One region of the Lelliottia sp. CFBP8978 genome, then DNA from elsewhere that is predicted to be linked to it. Evidence: predicted binding sites of a transcription regulator. Region 1 holds the regulator's gene; each other region holds the start of a gene.

Region 1 (6,490 bases):
AGAAAATCGTCATTTCGCCGGGGCCCTGCACGCCCGATGAGTCCGGTATTTCCCTGGATGTTATCCGCCATTTCGCGGGTAAATTGCCGATCCTTGGCGTCTGTCTGGGGCATCAGGCCATCGGCCAGGTCTTCGGCGCCACGATTGTTCGTGCTGCGAAAGTGATGCACGGCAAAACATCCCCGGTGACTCACACGGGAACGGGGGTGTTCATTGGCCTGAATAATCCTCTTACCGTTACGCGTTATCACTCGCTGGTTATCGATCCGCCCACGTTGCCTGAGTGCTTTGAGGTTACCGCCTGGAGCGACACCCGGGAGATCATGGGCATTCGCCATCGCGAATGGGATCTCGAAGGGGTGCAGTTCCACCCGGAGAGCATACTGAGCGAACAGGGCCACCAGCTTCTCGCCAATTTCGTCAATCGCTGAATTTTTATTGCCTTGTTGTGATTTTTTATGCATATTTTGTGATTATATTCTCACTAAAAATGTGACATAAAATGGATGGGCATGACATGGCAACTGAGCAATCTGCAATTACACGCGCAACATTCGACGAAGTGATCCTGCCAATTTATGCACCGGCGGAGTTTATCCCGGTTAAAGGCAAAGGTAGCCGGGTATGGGATCAGCAGGGCAAAGAGTACGTGGATTTTGCGGGCGGTATTGCAGTGACGGCGCTGGGGCATTGCCATCCTGCCCTGGTCGACGCGCTAAAAACCCAGGGCGAAACGTTGTGGCATACCAGCAACGTATTTACCAATGAACCGGCGCTGCGTCTGGGCCGCAAGATGATCGACGCGACGTTTGCCGAGCGCGTGCTGTTTATGAACTCCGGCACCGAAGCCAACGAAACCGCCTTCAAACTGGCGCGCTATTACGCATCCACTCGCCACAGCCCCTATAAAAGCAAAATTATCGCGTTCCACAATGCGTTCCACGGCCGTTCGCTGTTCACGGTCTCCGTGGGTGGGCAGCCGAAATACTCTGACGGTTTCGGCCCGAAACCGGCCGATATTATCCATGTGCCATTTAACGATCTGCATGCCGTAAAAGCCGTGATGGACGATCACACCTGCGCGGTAGTGGTGGAGCCGATCCAGGGTGAGGGCGGCGTAACCGCCGCAACGCCAGAGTTCCTGAAAGGCCTGCGCGCGCTGTGCGATGCGCATCAGGCGCTGCTGGTGTTTGATGAGGTGCAAAGTGGAATGGGGCGTACCGGCGATCTGTTTGCGTATATGCACTATGGTGTAACGCCGGATATTCTGACCAGTGCGAAAGCCCTGGGCGGCGGTTTCCCGGTGAGCGCCGTACTGACGACGCAAGAGATCGCATCAGCCTTCCACGTCGGCTCTCACGGTTCCACTTATGGCGGCAACCCGCTGGCGTGCGCGATTGCCGGAGCGGCGTTCGATATTATCAACACCCCGGAAGTGCTGAACGGCGTCAACGCGAAGCGCGAGCAGTTTGTGCAGCATCTTCAGAAGATCGACGCACAGTACGACGTGTTCAGCGATATTCGCGGCATGGGACTGTTAGTCGGTGCGGAACTGAAGCCGCAGTATAAAGGCCGCGCGCGTGACTTCCTCCATGCGGCTGCGCACGAAGGGGTGATGGTACTGAATGCCGGCCCAGATGTAATGCGCTTTGCGCCGTCGCTGGTGGTGGAAGAGCAGGATATCGAAGCCGGGATGACGCGTTTTGCCAGTGCGGTGAAGAAGATCGTTCAGGGCTAATGGAGTCGCCAGGTAGCGGCTTGGTTTTGTCCCGGAATACGGAGCCGCAAAACTTACGACGCCTTACGGCGCATAATCCGCGTCAGCCAAATGCCGTGATGCGGGCGCTGACGCCATGCGACCGACGAAATGGTGTGCATGGTGTTCAGATGTCCCAGAACGCGCTGTAAATGCTGTTCCAGCGTGCTCATAGGGCCCCAGGTGAGCGTTTCCGGTGCTTCAAGAATGTTAGAGTCTCCGGATTCCCCCGGCGCGTCATACTCCAGACGCTGCTGGCATCGCTGCAGCGCAATTTCACACGACTGCAAATAGCGCTGCGCCAGGTCCGGCGTCAGCATCGCATGCTCGCGTGCCAGCGTGGTCATGGCATTGATATGCTCGACGATAAACTGGCTATGGGTGACCCACAGCTTCATATCCGCCAGATAATGGGAATTAAAGCCCGGCTCCTGCATCGCCTGATTGAGGGAGTTAAACAGCGCGTTATGGGCCTGATTGACCTTCATGCGCTGATAGGCCAGCGGGGAAGGCTGCGGATCGTCGCTCAGAATAAGGCGAATCGCCTGCTGATCGGCCTCCAGCGCATCGTGCGCATTCTGTCGCAACAGCCCACTCTGCCACTGGGGCCACAGCCAGACCATGCCGCCAAAGGCGATCAGACAGCCAATCAACGTATCCACCAGTCGCGCGACAATATACTGTTCGCCGTTCAGCGTGAGCAATTGCAGGGTATACACCGCCGTGACGGTAAATCCGACCATCGCCCAGCCGTAGTTTTTGCGGATAATCAGATAACCCACGAGGGTGATCACCAGCATTCCTGCCAGGGCGAAGCCGTCCGGTACGTGGAAGTGCAGCGTTATGCCAGCAATCACCAGTCCTGCGACCGTGCCCGCTGCCCGGTGCAGGATCCGCACGCGGGTGGCGCCGTAGCCATTTTGCGTGACAAACAGCACCGTCATTAAAATCCAGTAGGGTTTCGGTAGATGCAGCGCCATGCCCATCAGGCTGGCAATGCTGAGCATTACGCTGATCCGCGCCGCATTGCGCAGGGCCGAGGATTTCAGGGACAAATAGCTTTTTAACGCTGGCAGCAACGGCAGGCGTTTTTGCTTATCGGCCATCAGGTCGCGGGAATAGAGGGGGCGCTGGGTGCGGAGCACGCGCGCGATGCGGCTAAAGTGCCAGGCGCAGAACTGCCCGACCGGATTGTCCGGATGCTGACGTGCGATTTTCTCCAGCGCGCCCAGCTGTTTTTCCATCGTAAAGCGCGTGGGGTAGCGGTGGTACAGAATATCGTCAGCCAGTACCCGCAGGCGCGCGGCGACCGTTTGCGCATTCCAGCGGATCACCGCTTCGGCGTGGCTGCGCTCCACCAGTTTTTGCACCTCGGCAGGATAATGCAGGCTGACGGAAATATGCTCCTGAAGATCCAGCCCGACCTGAAACGTGCGCAGCAGCCGCTTGTATTCATGATTCTTATTGGCGGCCAGCATATGGAGCTGCTGGTAGCACTGGCTAATCAGATCCACCACCTTTTGCTGGCGAGTGAGCAGCGGCGGCAGCGACTTTTCCGGATCGGTATGTTGCGTCAGCAAGGTGTATTTTGCTTCGCAATACTCCGCGAGCTGGACGTACAGCAGGCTCAGGGATTCGCGTAAGGGCTGTTCGCGCCACATCCAGAACCAGAACCAGTTGAACAATCCGTACCACAACGTGCCGAGGGCATAGATCAGCAGCGGCTCCCAGATGGGCATATTTCCGGCAAGGCTAAGGGTGAAAATCGCGGCGATGAGCGATGCGGGCAGCAGGCGCGCATGAAGCGAACTGATCTCCGCGGTGACGCCGAGCGTCATCGCCAGCACGGTTAAAATCAGCGGCAGAGGAATGTCGCGGGCAAGTAAGAGCTGCACGGCGAGGCTGCAACCGGCAAACAAACTGCCGCCAATAATCAGACGTTTGAAAAAGCGCTTATGCGGGGTGTCCAGACCGGCGATGTTACAGCAGGCAGGCACGAGAGAGAACAGCAGACCATGTTGCAGTTGGCCGAGAATCAGACCGACAGCCACGGGGAGACATAACACCAGCGTTTGCCGAAGTGCGTAGTTAACTTCCGGGTGATAAATCAGCCTGCGCCACATGGTTGCCAGAGACAAAAACGGCGTGACACCTTGCGATGGCACGCCGTCTGACCGGAATTAACGCGTTCCGTAAACCACGATAGTTTTACCGTGGGCGGAGATCAGATTCTGATCTTCCAGCATTTTCAGGATACGGCCAACGGTCTCACGAGAACACCCGACGATCTGACCAATTTCCTGACGGGTAATTTTAATTTGCATACCGTCCGGGTGGGTCATGGCGTCAGGCTGTTTCGCCAGGTTCAGCAATGTCTGTGCGATGCGGCCTGTCACGTCCAGGAAGGCAAGGTTACCCACTTTCTCGGAAGTGACCTGCAGGCGGCGAGCCATCTGCGAAGAAAGACGCATCAGAATATCCGGATTCACCTGGATCAACTGACGGAATTTCTTGTAGGAGATTTCGGCGACTTCACACGCGGTTTTTGCACGTACCCAGGCGCTACGTTCCTGGCCTTCTTCAAACAGGCCCAGTTCACCGATGAAATCACCCTGGTTCAGATAAGAAAGGATCATTTCTTTCCCTTCTTCATCCTTAATCAGCACTGCCACCGAGCCTTTGACGATGTAATACAACGTTTCCGCTTTTTCACCCTGGTGAATCAGCGTGCTCTTCGATGGGTACTTATGAATGTGGCAATGAGACAAGAACCATTCGAGAGTCGGGTCTGTTTGCGGTTTGCCAAGCACCATGCGCTGTTATCCTCTGTTATAAGCTGTCACCAGAGTCATAAATCGCATCCTGACTCTGGGGTTGCAATCGAATTCTTCCCCGTACCTGGGAATGCGGCTGTCATTTTGTTTCGCAGCCAGTAATGTTTGATGTCCTCTGCATACATGTGTAACGTCAATGTATTACTGTAGCATCCAGAGTGTTTTAGCATAGCTTTCGCCGCGTGTCTCCTGGTGTCTCGCTTCAGCATGACGCAGGTCGTCTTCCGTTGCGAGAATTGTAACGCGCGCGTAATCTGTTCGGAAAATTGCAACGTCGGAGTTAATGAATATGCAAGCGCGTGTGAAATGGGTTGAAGGTTTAACGTTCCTCGGTGAATCCGCTTCCGGACACCAGATTTTGATGGATGGTAACTCCGGTGATAAAGCGCCAAGCCCGATGGAAGTTGTGCTGATGGCCGCCGGCGGCTGTAGCGCAATCGACGTGGTTTCGATTCTGCAAAAGGGTCGCCATGAGGTGACGGACTGCGAAGTGAAGCTGACCTCCGAGCGTCGCGAAGAGGCCCCGCGCCTGTTCACGCATATCAATTTGCACTTTATCGTGACCGGGAAAGATCTGAAGGATGCGGCGGTTTCCCGCGCGGTCGATCTCTCTGCCGAGAAGTACTGCTCTGTGGCGTTAATGCTGGAAAAAGCGGTGAAAATCACGCATTCGTATGATGTGATCGAAGGCTGACTGATGGGGCATCGTGCGCACCGATGCCCTCATCGTGACCCTCTGCACGGGGAGAGGGAATAGGGTTACTCGATCTTCTTGCCTTCCATCAGTCGCTGCACCAGCGGCATCATAATCAGCTCCATCGCCAGACCCATCTTCCCGCCCGGGACCACCAATGTATTGATGTGGGAAATAAATGAGCCCTGCAGCATCGCCAGCAGCCAGGGGTAATCAATGTCTTCCAGATTGCGGAAGTGGATCACCACAAAACTCTCGTCCAGTGACGGAATGGTTTTTGCTGCGAACGGGTTTGAGGTGTCCACCGTCGGAACGCGCTGGAAGTTGATGTGGGTTCGTGAAAACTGTGGTGTCAGATAGTTGATGTAATCTTCCATTGAGCGCACGACAGAATCCATCACCGCTTCACGGGAATGGCCGCGTTCGCTCATGTCACGGGTCAGCTTCTGGATCCACTCCAGATTGACAATCGGCACCACGCCCACCAGCAGATCAACATGGCGCGCCACGTCATGCTGGGGTGTCACTACGCCGCCATGCAATCCTTCGTAGAACAGGACATCGGTGGGTTCCGGCAGCGGCTGCCACGGCGTAAACGTACCCGGAACCTGGTTCCATGGGACGGCTTCATCGTAGGTATGCAGATACTTGCGCGACTGACCTTTACCGGTGTGGCCGTAATCAATAAAGGTTTGTTCCAGCAGGCCGAAATCGTTCGCATCAGGGCCGAAATAGCTGATGTGCTTCCCTGAATCGCGGGCCTTGCGAATCGCCATATCCATTTCCGGACGGGTATAGCGGTGAAAGCTGTCACCTTCAACTTCGGCAGCATGCAAATTGAGTTGGGCGAAGATCTTGCGAAAAGCGAGGCTGGTGGTGGTGGTTCCCGCACCACTTGAACCCGTAACGGCAATAACCGGATGTCTGGCGGACATAGCAACTCCCTGACTGGAAAGATGGAACAATCAACCGCGAAACTGATTGCGCGGCATGATGTTGACGGTTTCGTGCAGTTCAGACCACACCAGCAACACCTCGCCACTTTGTAGCTGCCGTTTTACATCGGCGACCTTTTGCTCAAGCGAACGTTCATGTTCACCATAATCGGTGCCCTCGCGTAATACAAAGCTTTCAATCAGGCTATCCAGCGTTTCGGGAGCCAGATCCTGCCAGGGAATCATCATTTTTTGCCTTCCAGGTAGGGGG
Region 2 (6,490 bases), 460 kb from region 1:
CAGCTGGCCCTGCAGGTAAGCTTCGTTGGTTTTGTAGTATTGCAGGATGCCGTCCCAGGTTGCCCATTGGGTGTCGGTATCAATGTTCATTTTCACTACACCGTAGCTTACGGAATCTTTGATTTCCTGAGCAGAAGAACCGGAACCGCCGTGGAAGACGAAGTTCAGGCTGTTGTGCGGCAGGTTATGTTTCTTAGAAACATATTCCTGGGAATCGCGCAGGATGGTTGGGGTCAGAACAACGTTACCTGGCTTGTAAACGCCGTGAACGTTACCGAAGGACGCAGCGATAGTGAAACGCGGGCTGATTTTGCTCAGCTCGGTGTACGCATAATCAACGTCTTCTGGCTGGGTGTACAGTGCAGAAGCGTCCATGTGGCTGTTGTCCACGCCGTCTTCTTCACCACCGGTGCAACCCAGTTCGATTTCCAGGGTCATGCCCATTTTGGACATGCGCGCCAGGTATTTGGAGCAGATTTCGATGTTTTCGTGCAGTGACTCTTCAGACAGGTCGATCATGTGAGAAGAGAACAGTGGCTTACCGGTTGCAGCGAAGTGTTTTTCACCTGCGTCCAGCAGACCGTCGATCCACGGCAGCAGTTTCTTCGCGCAGTGGTCAGTGTGCAGGATAACCGGAACACCGTAGTGCTCAGCCATCTGGTGTACGTGATGCGCACCAGAGATAGCGCCCAGGATTGCCGCGCCCTGAGGAACGTCAGTTTTCACGCCTTTACCCGCGATGAATGCTGCGCCACCGTTGGAGAACTGTACGATAACCGGAGCTTTAACTTTTGCAGCGGTTTCCAGTACGGCGTTAATGGAGTCGGTACCCACGCAGTTAACTGCCGGCAGAGCAAAGTTGTTTTCTTTAGCTACCTGGAACACTTTCTGAACGTCATCACCAGTGATCACGCCAGGTTTTACGAAATCAAAAATTTTAGACATGTTACGTAGTCCTGTATCTTCGGCCGTTAGAAAAGGTGCGAGCTCTAAAAAGCACGCTGAAATTTGGGCAGGTTTCCCTGCCCATGAATGGCTTACTTCTTAGCGCGCTCTTCGAGCATTGCTACTGCTGGCAGGACTTTGCCTTCCACGAATTCGAGGAATGCGCCGCCACCAGTGGAGATGTAGGAAATTTTGTCGGAAATACCGAACAGGTCGATAGCTGCCAGAGTGTCGCCGCCGCCAGCGATGGAGAACGCTTCGCTGTCTGCGATAGCGTTAGCCACGATTTCAGTCCCTTTACGGAAGTTAGGGAACTCGAACACGCCAACCGGGCCATTCCACAGAATGGTTTTCGCGTTTTTCAGGATGTCTGCCAGTTTCTGTGCAGACACGTCGCCCAGGTCCAGAATCTGCTCTTCATCTTTGATGTCGTTAACAGATTTCAGGGTTGCGGTCGCCGTTTCAGAGAACTCAGTCGCTACACGAACGTCAGTCGGGACCGGGATATCGCAAGTGGTCAGCAGACGTTTTGCTTCGTCAACCAGGTCTGCTTCGTACAGGGATTTACCTACGTTGTGGCCTTGAGCGGCAACGAAGGTGTTCGCAATACCGCCGCCAACGATCAGCTGGTCAGCGATTTTGGACAGAGAATCCAGAACGGTCAGTTTGGTAGAAACTTTAGAACCACCGACGATGGCAACCATTGGACGAGCAGGTTCTTTCAGTGCTTTACCCAGTGCTTCCAGTTCGTCAGCCAGCAGTGGACCTGCGCAAGCGACGTCTGCGAATTTACCGATACCGTGGGTAGAAGCCTGAGCACGGTGAGCCGTACCGAACGCATCCATTACGAACACGTCACACAGTGCCGCGTATTTTTTGGACAGCGTTTCGTCGTCTTTCTTTTCGCCTTTGTTGAAGCGAACGTTTTCCAGAACCACCAGTTCACCTGCAGCGACTTCTACGCCATCCAGGTAATCTTTCACCAGGCGTACCGGAGCAGACAGTTTGTCTTTCAGGTAGTTAACAACCGGCAGCAGAGAGAATTCTTCGTTGTACTCGCCTTCGGTCGGACGACCCAGGTGAGACGTAACCATCACTTTCGCGCCTTGCTTCAGTGCCAGTTCGATGGTTGGCAGGGAAGCACGGATACGCGCGTCGCTGGTCACTTTGCCATCTTTAACGGGTACGTTCAGATCAGCACGGATGAAAACGCGTTTACCTGCCAGATCCAGATCGGTCATCTTAATTACAGACATGGTGAATCCTCTCGTTGATTCTTAAAGTTTTGCAAGCGCATTCTGCGCTCTACCTGAAACCTTGCGCGGCCATTGCTAACGTGGTGTCGAGCATTCTGTTAGCAAAACCCCATTCATTATCACACCACACCAGCGTTTTGATGAGGTGAGCACCGCTGACCCGCGTTTGCGTGCCATCGACAATGGCACTGTGCGGATCGTGGTTAAAATCTACTGAGACCAACGGTAATTCCGTATAGTCAACTATACCATGAAATGCACCCTGTGCCGCTTTTTGCAGCAACAGGTTGACTTCACTAGCTTTTACCGGTTTTTTGACCGTCACGCTAAGGTCAATTGCGGTGACATTTATCGTCGGCACGCGAACCGCAATGGCTTCAAATCGGTCGTTAAACTGCGGAAAAATACGGGTGATCCCCGCCGCCAGTTTGGTATCCACCGGAATAATGGACTGACTCGCCGCGCGCGTGCGACGCAGATCCGGGTGATAGGCATCAATGACCTGTTGATCGTGCATCGCAGAGTGGATCGTGGTGACGGTGCCCCATTCAATGCCATAGGCATCGTCTAACAGTTTAATGACCGGAATAATGCAGTTGGTGGTGCAGGAAGCATTGGAGACAATACGGTGTTCGGCTTGCAGTTCTTGATGATTTACGCCGTAGACGACCGTCGCATCAAGATCGTTACCGCCGGGATGGGAAAACAGAACTTTTTTCGCACCGGCAGCCAGATGCGCCTCACCGTGTTCGCGGTTACCGTAGACGCCGGTACAGTCAAGAACCACATCCACACCCAATTCGCGCCACGGCAGATGTTCAATGCTGGGCTCATGCAATACGCGAATGACATCGTCACCCACGAACAGCTGTTCTCTCTCCTGGCGAATATCCCAGGCAAAGCGTCCGTGGCTGGTATCGTATTTCAATAAATGCGCCATACCCGCAGCATCCGCCAGTTCATTGACTGCCACTACGGTGATCTCCGCACGACGCCCGGATTCATATAAAGCACGAACCACGTTGCGTCCTATGCGACCGAAGCCATTAATCGCTACGCGTACGGTCATAGGTCTCCTGCAAGGCTATCCCTGAGTTGAGGTGGCTGAAAGAGTAATGCAGCAACGCTCAGAGGGGAATCCTCGCCTGTCACAAACTGCGACTGATTGGTCAATTGTCGAACAAATAATCGACTGAAACGCTTCAGCAAGAATAAGCGAAACGGGAAATAAAAGGAATGTTCGTCCCACCCAATAAGCCAGCTATATGACATGCGTCACATTTTTGATGGAATAATTCACAATGGATTTACACTGTCCTGGAATAGCGGACACAAAAAAGCCGGACAGATGTCCGGCTTGAATTTCATTTACCCGCGCAGCAAATCGCCAGCGGGCATGAGCGCAATTACAGCAGCTCTTTGGCTTTCGCGACGACGTTCTCAACGGTGAAGCCGAACTCTTCGAACAGCAGTTCTGCTGGTGCAGATTCACCAAAGGTGGTCATCCCAACGATCGCGCCGTTCAGACCGACATATTTGAACCAGTAGTCAGCGATACCCGCTTCCACTGCCACGCGAGCAGAAACAGCTTTCGGCAGTACGGATTCGCGGTATGCCGCATCCTGTTTGTCGAACGCGTCGGTAGACGGCATGGAGACCACGCGCGCTTTCACGCCTTCGGCAGACAGTTTATCCCACGATGCCACAGCCAGTTCCACTTCAGAACCGGTCGCGATGATAATCAGCTGTGGCTGACCCGCGCAGTCTTTCAGCACATAACCACCACGAGCGATGTTAGCCAGCTGCTCTTCGGTACGATCCTGCTGTGCCAGGTTCTGACGAGAGAGGATCAGCGCGGTAGGACCGTCCTGACGCTCAACGCCATATTTCCACGCCACCGCAGACTCAACCTGGTCACATGGACGCCATGTGGACATGTTTGGCGTCACGCGCAGAGAAGCCACCTGCTCAACCGGCTGGTGAGTCGGGCCGTCTTCACCCAGACCGATTGAGTCGTGGGTATAGACCATCACCTGACGCTGTTTCATCAGCGCAGCCATACGAACAGCGTTACGTGCGTATTCGACGAACATCAGGAAGGTAGAAGTGTACGGCAGGAAACCACCGTGCAGAGAGATACCGTTCGCGATCGCGGTCATACCGAATTCGCGCACACCGTAATGGATGTAGTTGCCAGCGGTATCTTCGTTGATCGCTTTAGAACCAGACCAGATAGTCAGGTTAGACGGAGCCAGGTCAGCGGAACCGCCCAGCAATTCTGGCAGCAGCGGACCGAACGCTTCAATTGCATTCTGAGACGCTTTACGGCTGGCGATTTTTGCAGGGTTAGCCTGCAGATTCGCGATGATCTCTTTCGCTTTCGCATCGAAATCTTCCGGCATGTCACCTTTCATACGACGGGTGAATTCAGCCGCTTCCTGAGGGAAGGCTTTGGCATAGGCAGCGAACTTCTCGTTCCAGGCGGACTCTTTCGCCTGACCCGCTTCTTTCGCATCCCACTGAGCGTAAATCTCAGACGGAATTTCAAATGGCGCGTGTTTCCAACCCAGCTGTTCGCGGGTCAGTGCAATTTCTGCATCGCCCAAAGGCGCGCCGTGAGAATCGTGCGTACCCGCTTTATTTGGGGAACCGAAACCAATGATGGTTTTGCACATCAGCAGGGACGGTTTATCGGTAACCGCGCGCGCTTCTTCAACTGCACGTTTAATCGAATCAGCATTGTGGCCATCAACGCCACGCACTACGTGCCAGCCGTAAGCTTCAAAACGCTTAGCGGTGTCATCAGTGAACCAGCCTTCAACGTGACCATCAATGGAGATGCCGTTGTCATCGTAGAATGCGACCAGTTTACCCAGCTTCAGAGTCCCTGCCAGGGAGCACACTTCGTGAGAAATGCCTTCCATCATGCAACCGTCGCCCATGAATGCATAGGTGAAGTGGTCAACGATGTCGTGGCCAGGACGGTTGAACTGCGCCGCCAACGTTTTCTCAGCAATCGCCATACCAACCGCATTCGCAATACCCTGACCCAGCGGACCGGTAGTGGTCTCAACGCCAGCGGTGTATCCCACTTCTGGGTGACCCGGAGTTTTGGAGTGCAGTTGACGGAAGTTTTTCAGTTCTTCGATTGGCAGCGCATAGCCAGTGAGGTGCAGCAGGCTATAGATCAGCATGGAGCCATGGCCGTTGGACAGCACGAAACGGTCACGGTCAGCCCATGACGGATTCTGTGGGTTATGGTTCAGAAAATCACGCCACAGGACTTCGGCAATGTCAGCCATACCCATAGGGGCACCCGGGTGACCGGATTTGGCTTTCTGTACTGCGTCCATGCTCAGCGCACGAATGGCATTAGCAAGCTCTTTACGTGAGGACATTTAAACTCCAGATCGGACTGTTAAAGGCCATGCCCTTGACGACAGCGCGTTTTGGGCTATGCCAGAAAAAAGTGCCAACAATGTAACCCAAGCGACAAAGCATGTACATGGAGCATTCTTTTGCCGTTTAAGAAATCTCTGGATCATGCTCGCATGTTGCGCAATCTACTCGCCCGCGCCTCCCGATATTCCTTATACTTAGCCCGACTACGGCTTCGCTGCCGTAAATTTTTCAGACTTTTTTCAGATCAACGGGTGCGGAAGCAACATCATGAAAATGCGAGCAATAGCGCTGGCCTTAGGTACGACGATCCTGCTTAGCGGCTGTCAGAATATGGATTCTAACGGTCTTATGAGTTCCGGCGCGGAAGCTTTCCAGGCGTATTCCCTGAGCGACGAACAGGTCAAAGCGCTCAGCGATCAGGCCTGTAAAGAGATGGACGGCAAAGCGACCATTGCCCCCGCCAACAGTACGTATGCGCAACGTCTGAATAAGATTGCCGCCGCGCTTGGCGATAACATCAACGGTCAGCCCGTCAATTACAAAGTCTACATGGCGAAAGATGTCAACGCGTTTGCGATGGCCAACGGCTGTATCCGCGTCTACAGCGGGCTGATGGATATGATGACGGATAACGAAGTCGAAGCGGTAATCGGCCATGAAATGGGCCACGTCGCACTCGGTCACGTGAAGAAAGGGATGCAGGTTGCGTTAGGCACTAACGCTGTACGTGCAGCAGCAGCGTCCGCTGGCGGTATCGTCGGCAGTCTGTCGCAATCCCAGCTTGGCGATGTGGGCGAAAAGCTGGTCAACTCCCAGTTCTCCCAGCGTCAGGAATCCGAAGCAGATGACTACTCTTACGATCTGTTGCGCAAACGCGGAATTAATCC
Region 3 (6,490 bases), 2.2 Mb from region 1:
CTGAGATGTACGCGGAAGGCGGCGCAGAAGAGGTGGTTGGCGAAGCGATAAAAGGGCTGCGCGAAAAAGTTTTTCTGGTGTCCAAAGTCTATCCGTGGAATGCCGGTGGGGAAAAGGGTATTGCGGCCTGTGACGCCAGTCTGCGTCGCCTGGGAACCGATCATATCGATCTTTACCTCTTGCACTGGCGTGGGAACATCCCTCTCGAAGAGACAGTCGCTCTGATGGAAAAGTTACAGCAGCAGGGCAAAATTGGCCGCTGGGGCGTCTCGAATCTGGATCATGAGGATATGCAGGCGTTATGGGGAGTCGATGGGGGTTCCGCCTGTGCCACCAATCAGGTGCTCTATCATCTGGCCTCACGCGGTATTGAATACGATCTGCTGCCGTGGTGTCAGAAACAACGGATCCCGGTTATGGCGTACTGTCCGCTGGCGCAGGCCGGACGGTTACGTTCTGGCTTGATGAATCACCCAGTAGTGAATGAGATTGCGCGTCAGCATCGCGCCAGCGCGGCGCAAATCCTGCTCGCGTGGGTGATAAGCCATCAGGGCGTCATCGCGATCCCGAAAGCGTCTTCAGTCGAACATGTAAAAGAAAATGCGGACGCACTGGAGATAACGCTGAGCGGCGAAGCCTTAGCCGCGCTGGATTCTGCTTTCCCGGCGCCGGGCGGTAAAACACGGCTGGATGTGGTGTAAGATTTTGCACCCTCTCCTGCGAAGGAGAGGGTGGGGATGGCATCAGCGTTTAACGATCCTGATGGTTTGTCCCAGACGGGATGGCGTGTTCGCGGTCGTTTTCTGCGCAGCGGTCACGCAAGCGGTCTCGACGCAAACAAACGTCTTGTAGCCGTCATCCGGCACGTCCGCCATGCTCACGGAGAGCGCCGGACCCGGGTTCCAGCCCACCACGTTGCTGTGATGGTGATGGCCCACTTCAATGTCACGCTGAAGCGCTGCGTCATGGATAACACTGCTGTTTTCCGGATTCAGATAAACGCGATCGGTACGATCCGGGAAGGTCTGCACGCCATCGCTCAGTTTGCCTTCTTTGGCGTTATCCACTTTGTCGATAAAGCGCTCACCCAGCCCACTGACGTTGACCTCGGCAATATCGCCAACGTTGAAATAGGTGTGGAGCGCGGAGTAGGTTTCGAACTCGCCGTGGGCTTCCAGCTCGATATCGCAGGTTTTACCCAGTGTAAAGTGGGCATACAGCGTGAAGTCGTGCGGCCAGAGCTGGCGGGTTTCATCATTGCTTTGCAGCTCAAAAGTCAGTTTTACGCCGTTATCATCTTCCTGATGGGTTTTCAGCGTCCACTGTTGGTTACGGGCAAAGCCGTGGGCAGGCAAGCCCTGCTGCGCAGCCGGGCCAAACCACGGCCAGCAGATCGGAACACCACCACGAATCGCCGCACCTTTTTTGAATGATGTGGCGGCGCTCAGCCACAAACCTTCCTCTTCGCCTTCTGGTTTCCAGGAGAGCAGGTGTGCGCCGTTGAGTGCAACCGAGGCTTTAACACGCGGATGATCGACGACAATAATGTCGGCTTCGTCAATCTGGCGGCGGGAGAGTACAGGGGTAAGTTGTTCGACTACCGGAAGTGCAAAAATTTTATCAATCATTACGCAATCCTTCGTGAGTAATACACTAAATCATGGACGTTGCATCAAGGCGGCAAGCCTGAGGAGTGTCGGGGCATAGATAACTATGTGACCGAATTCCGATGGTGAAGCCAACGCAGAGGCAGCTTTCAGGATGATATGTATATAAAAAAGGCGACCGAGGTCGCCTTTTTGGATCAGTGTCTCATCTCAACTTATTTGGAGATGTGAGCGATCAGGTCCAGTACTTTGTTAGAGTAGCCGGTTTCGTTGTCGTACCAGGAAACCAGTTTCACGAAGTTGTCGTTCAGTGCGATACCCGCTTTAGCATCGAACACGGAAGTGCACACTTCGCCGTTGAAATCGGTAGAGACAACGTCGTCTTCGGTGTAACCCAGAACGCCTTTCATTGGGCCTTCGGAAGCAGCTTTGATTGCTTTCTTAATTTCTTCATAAGAAGCAGCTTTTTCCAGACGAACAGTCAGGTCAACAACGGATACGTTCGGAGTAGGAACGCGGAACGCCATACCAGTCAGTTTACCGTTCAGCTCTGGCAGCACAACGCCTACCGCTTTAGCAGCGCCGGTAGAAGAAGGGATGATGTTCTGAGCTGCGCCACGGCCGCCGCGCCAGTCTTTGTGAGACGGGCCATCAACAGTTTTCTGAGTAGCGGTAGTTGCGTGAACAGTGGTCATCAGGCCTTCAACGATACCGAAGTTGTCGTTGATAACTTTAGCCAGTGGTGCCAGGCAGTTGGTGGTGCAGGAAGCGTTAGAAACGATGTCCTGGCCAGCATATTTTTCGAAGTTAGCACCTTTAACGAACATCGGAGTGTTGTCTTTGGAAGGACCAGTCAGAACAACTTTCTTCGCGCCAGCGGTGATGTGCTTACGAGCAGTTTCGTCGGTCAGGAAGATACCGGTAGCTTCAGCAACAACGTCAACACCGATTTCGTTCCATTTCAGGTTAGCTGGGTCTTTTTCAGCAGTAACACGGATGGTTTTGCCGTTAACAACCAGGTGGCCGTCTTTCACTTCAACGGTGCCGTTGAAACGACCGTGAGTTGAGTCGTACTTCAGCATGTACGCCATGTATTCAGCGTCCAACAGATCGTTGATACCAACGATTTCGATGTCAGAACGTTCCTGAGCAGCACGGAAAACAATACGGCCGATACGGCCAAAACCGTTGATACCTACTTTGATAGTCATATATTCCACCAGCTATTTGTTAGTGAATAAAAGGTTGCCTGTAAAATTACAAAAACCTTACGCAGCGTCAAGCGGAATCGTGTCAATCATTGCGACAAATCAATCCTGCGCATAACCTTTGTGCGACTGACCGCCTCACTTTCCCTTTGAGCTAGCAACCACATGGGGGCTGCGCCCGGAATTTTAAAGGGCCAACAGGATAAAAATGTGAACAAGATCACAATTGCCCGTCTGCTATACCGCAACGCATAAGTTTAGAACAAAAGTTCACACTTCAGTGTTAATGTTTTGTTAGAATTCGCGGATAAAGGTGTCTGTTTATACAGCGAGATGTGAGCATATGTCGAATCAACGTAATCCTGACGAACTGAAAAAAAATCTGACAGAAATGCAGTTCTATGTGACGCAGAACCATGGCACAGAGCCCCCATTTACCGGGCGTTTGCTGCACAATAAGCGTGAGGGTGTTTACCACTGCCTGGTCTGCGACGCCCCTCTGTTTAATTCGCAAACAAAATACGATTCCGGCTGCGGCTGGCCGAGCTTCTATGAGCCGGTGAGCGATGACGCAATACGTTACCTGCAGGACTCCACGCACGGTATGCAGCGTACCGAAATTCGTTGCGGTAACTGCGATGCCCACCTTGGTCACGTCTTCCCGGATGGCCCTCAGCCAACGGGCGAGCGTTTCTGCGTCAATTCCGCCTCAATGAGCTTCTCAGACGATGAAAACGGCGAGCAGACGAAAGGTTGAAGAAACGATTCAGCAAATTATTCCTTCAGAGCGGGTTTTCCATGAATATTGATGACATGATTAACGGTATGACGCCGGAAGTGTATCAGCGTCTGGTCACGGCAGTGGAGCTGGGTAAATGGCCTGATGGGGTGGCGCTGACCGCCGAGCAAAAAGAGAACAGTCTGCAGCTGGTCATGCTCTGGCAGGCGCGTAACAACACCGACGCGCAGCACATGACTATCGACACGAAAGGGCAGATGGTGATGAAAAGTAAGCGAGAACTGAAGGAAGATTTTGGTATTACGCCCAAACCGATTGCGACGCTGAAGATGCAGTAACGCCAGGCCGGGCAGGCGCTATCGCCGCCCGGCGGAAACGCCAGAGCGGCCTGAACTTCTCCGTCACACCCTCTCCCCGTAGAAGAGGGCGCAAATACCGAAACGGCAACCCGATGTTGCCGTTTTGCGTTTACCTTTGTTTAATGCCCAGAGATGTCGCCAACTGCTTCGCCAGCTGGTTCTGGTCGTCCGCGCCATACTCCCAGAACATTGCACCGCCCAGACCTTTCTCTTTGATGTACTGCGCTTTCAGGTCAACGGAACGCGGGTTTTCATACGACAGAGCAAACAACTCCTTTCCCTGCGCCGATGTTATCGACAGCCACGGCACCTTCGCCTGATCGTCCCAGTGCTCAGTAAAACGTTTCTGCGGATCGTTAATCAGCTTGCTGACAATATCGTTGTACTTCACGTAGGTGTCTTTAGTGAGATCATAGCCCAGCGCCTTGAACATCCCGATCTCCTGCGCGCCAAAGTACGGCTGCGTCACCGGATTTTTTTCGGCGTCCGCTTTTGTCCAGTCGATGCCTGGCTCAACGCTTCGTTTCGGTACCCGGCCATAAAAACCGATCCCCAGATTCATCTGCTCGGGTTTTAATCCGGCGGCAAGATAGTTATTGACCACAAAATCAGCGCTGTATTTATCGGCTGCCGCCACCGTCGGCCATTGCGTTGAGTCATACAGATTCGAGTTAAAATACTGCGTGCCATAGGCCATATCGTAAGTCATCAGATTGATGTAGTTCAGATACGGCGCGATGGCTTTCACGTCCACCCAGCTTTTCGGACTTTCCGCATTCGCGCCCAGGGCAACGGTCACTAATTTCTCTTTTGGTAACGCTTCACGGATCTCTTTCAGCAGGGCGGTGAAATTATCTTTATCGGCCGGCTGTTTATCGACCAGCCCCCATGCGCCGTTTACCGGATATTCCCAGTCGAGATCAATGCCATCCAGACCATAGGTTTTGACGATCTCTTGCACAGAGCGGATAAACACGGCGCGGCTCTCTTTATTATCCGCAGCACCGGAAAACCCTCTGGCTCCCCAGCCCCCGACTGAAAGCAGGACTTTCAGATGCGGGTTCTGCTTACGCAGCTCAGGTATTTTGCGCAGATCGGCGATCACTTTTGGTGACAGCCAGATTTGATGTAATTTGCTGGCGTCCTTCAGCGCAGCATTGGTTTCCCCCGCCTCGTTGTTATAGATAAGACCAAACGAGTAATTGAGGTGGGTAATCTGACGAACGTCCAGTTTGTCGATATCGCCACCGGGGCCGGCAGTGACGTCACCGCCGCCATTGAAATAGCCCACGGACATCATGTCAGCGGCAAAAATGTACGGCGCGCAGAGCAGGGGTAAGGCTGCCAGAACAGGCAATAGTTTCATAACGGATCCTCTTTGACTCAAAAAAGTACGTCGCACCAGGGGTGTGACAAAAAACAGCCAAATGAGAATAGCAGTGCCGCTTCGTTGGTGTTGCGAGGGAGTTCACTTTATGTGAAAACGGGGGGGTTGCCGGGTAGCGTTGTGGCTTTACCCGGCCAACAGTCTGAGGTTACTTTTTATTAATCATTGATTTGAGATTCGCAAACGGATTGTAGGTCGCTTCCCCGACGCTCTTCTGCGCATCTTCTCCAGCGACTACCGTCGAGCCATACTGGTCGGCTTCGGTGTATTTGGAGTGCTCATGATCGTGACAGAACAGGCACAACATCTCCCAGTTACTGCCATCTTCCGGGTTATTCGAATGATCGTGGTCGATGTGATGCACGGTCAACTCGCGAAGATTGGAATAGACAAACTCGCGACTACAACGTCCGCACACCCAGGGAAAAAGTTTAAGCGCCTTTTCCCGGTAACCGACCTCAAGCCGCGCGTAATTTTTGGGGATAAAAGCCATCAGATTTACGCCTCTTGCATAAGAAAACCAGCGATATCAGCCTCTGATATCGCTGAATGAATATTCACGCCTGCGTCTCTTCCCAGTCTGCCAGCGTATACAGTGTCGCACCGGCGGTGGACATCTCCATAAAGGCCAGGGCGCTGTCCTGGGGCGTAATATTAACACCCCGACAGCCATCAGTGATCACGCTAACGCGATAGCCCAGTTTCAGGGCATCGAGAACGGTGTACTTCACGCAATAATCAGTGGCCAGTCCCATCACGATCAGTTCGCTGATTTCGTGATGGCGGAGCCACGCGTCCAGGGCGGTTTTCTGACGATGACCGTTATCGAAAAACGCGCTGTAGCTGTCGATACGCGGGTTTTCCCCTTTATGGAACACCGCATCGATCGCCTTTTGATTCAGAAGCGGATGCAACTCTGCGCCTTCGCTTTGCTGAATACAGTGATCGGGCCAAAAGGTTTGCGCCAGACCGTCGAGTTCACCCTGGGTGAAGGGTTCCACCTGATGCTGGCTGGCAAAACTGCCGTGATTCGCCGGGTGCCAGTCCTGGCTTGCAACAACGGCTTCACCGCGGGTTTTACACCACGCAATAAGCGTATTGGCCGTATCAACGGTGGCATCGCCACCGGCAACAGCCAGCGCACCGCCCGCGCAAAAATCATTTTGCAGATCGACCAGTAGCAGGGCTCG

What was found. The regulator CRP, encoded in region 1, controls carbon source genes, mostly activating them, when cyclic AMP is high. The targets are predictions, from matches to a motif close to ATGTGANNNNNNTCACAT.
Region 2: the regulator CRP is predicted to act here: its motif matches at 3,465-3,482, upstream of epd (erythrose-4-phosphate dehydrogenase).
Region 3: the regulator CRP is predicted to act here: its motif matches at 3,024-3,041, upstream of msrB (peptide-methionine (R)-S-oxide reductase MsrB).

Annotation. Positions count from the first base shown of each region.
Region 1 covers NZ_CM188253.1:4,041,674-4,048,163, reverse strand. The annotation lists gene pabA (aminodeoxychorismate synthase component 2) at 1-431, shown strand, start outside; gene argD (bifunctional acetylornithine/succinyldiaminopimelate transaminase) at 518-1,738, shown strand; gene SOM82_RS19085 (YccS/YhfK family putative transporter) at 1,792-3,879, opposite strand; gene crp (cAMP-activated global transcriptional regulator CRP) at 3,937-4,569, opposite strand; gene SOM82_RS19075 (OsmC family protein) at 4,880-5,284, shown strand; gene SOM82_RS19070 (phosphoribulokinase) at 5,350-6,219, opposite strand; gene SOM82_RS19065 (YheU family protein) at 6,250-6,468, opposite strand; gene SOM82_RS19060 (hydrolase) at 6,465-6,490, opposite strand, start outside.
Region 2 covers NZ_CM188253.1:3,585,730-3,592,219, forward strand. The annotation lists gene fbaA (class II fructose-bisphosphate aldolase) at 1-945, opposite strand, end outside; gene pgk (phosphoglycerate kinase) at 1,038-2,201, opposite strand; gene epd (erythrose-4-phosphate dehydrogenase) at 2,251-3,270, opposite strand; gene tkt (transketolase) at 3,608-5,599, opposite strand; gene loiP (metalloprotease LoiP) at 5,871-6,490, shown strand, end outside.
Region 3 covers NZ_CM188253.1:1,792,672-1,799,161, forward strand. The annotation lists gene SOM82_RS08355 (aldo/keto reductase) at 1-701, shown strand, start outside; gene SOM82_RS08360 (D-hexose-6-phosphate mutarotase) at 744-1,628, opposite strand; gene gapA (glyceraldehyde-3-phosphate dehydrogenase) at 1,823-2,818, opposite strand; gene msrB (peptide-methionine (R)-S-oxide reductase MsrB) at 3,159-3,572, shown strand; gene SOM82_RS08375 (YeaC family protein) at 3,614-3,892, shown strand; gene chiD (chitinase ChiD) at 4,023-5,279, opposite strand; gene yajD (HNH nuclease YajD) at 5,449-5,793, opposite strand; gene pncA (bifunctional nicotinamidase/pyrazinamidase) at 5,858-6,490, opposite strand, start outside.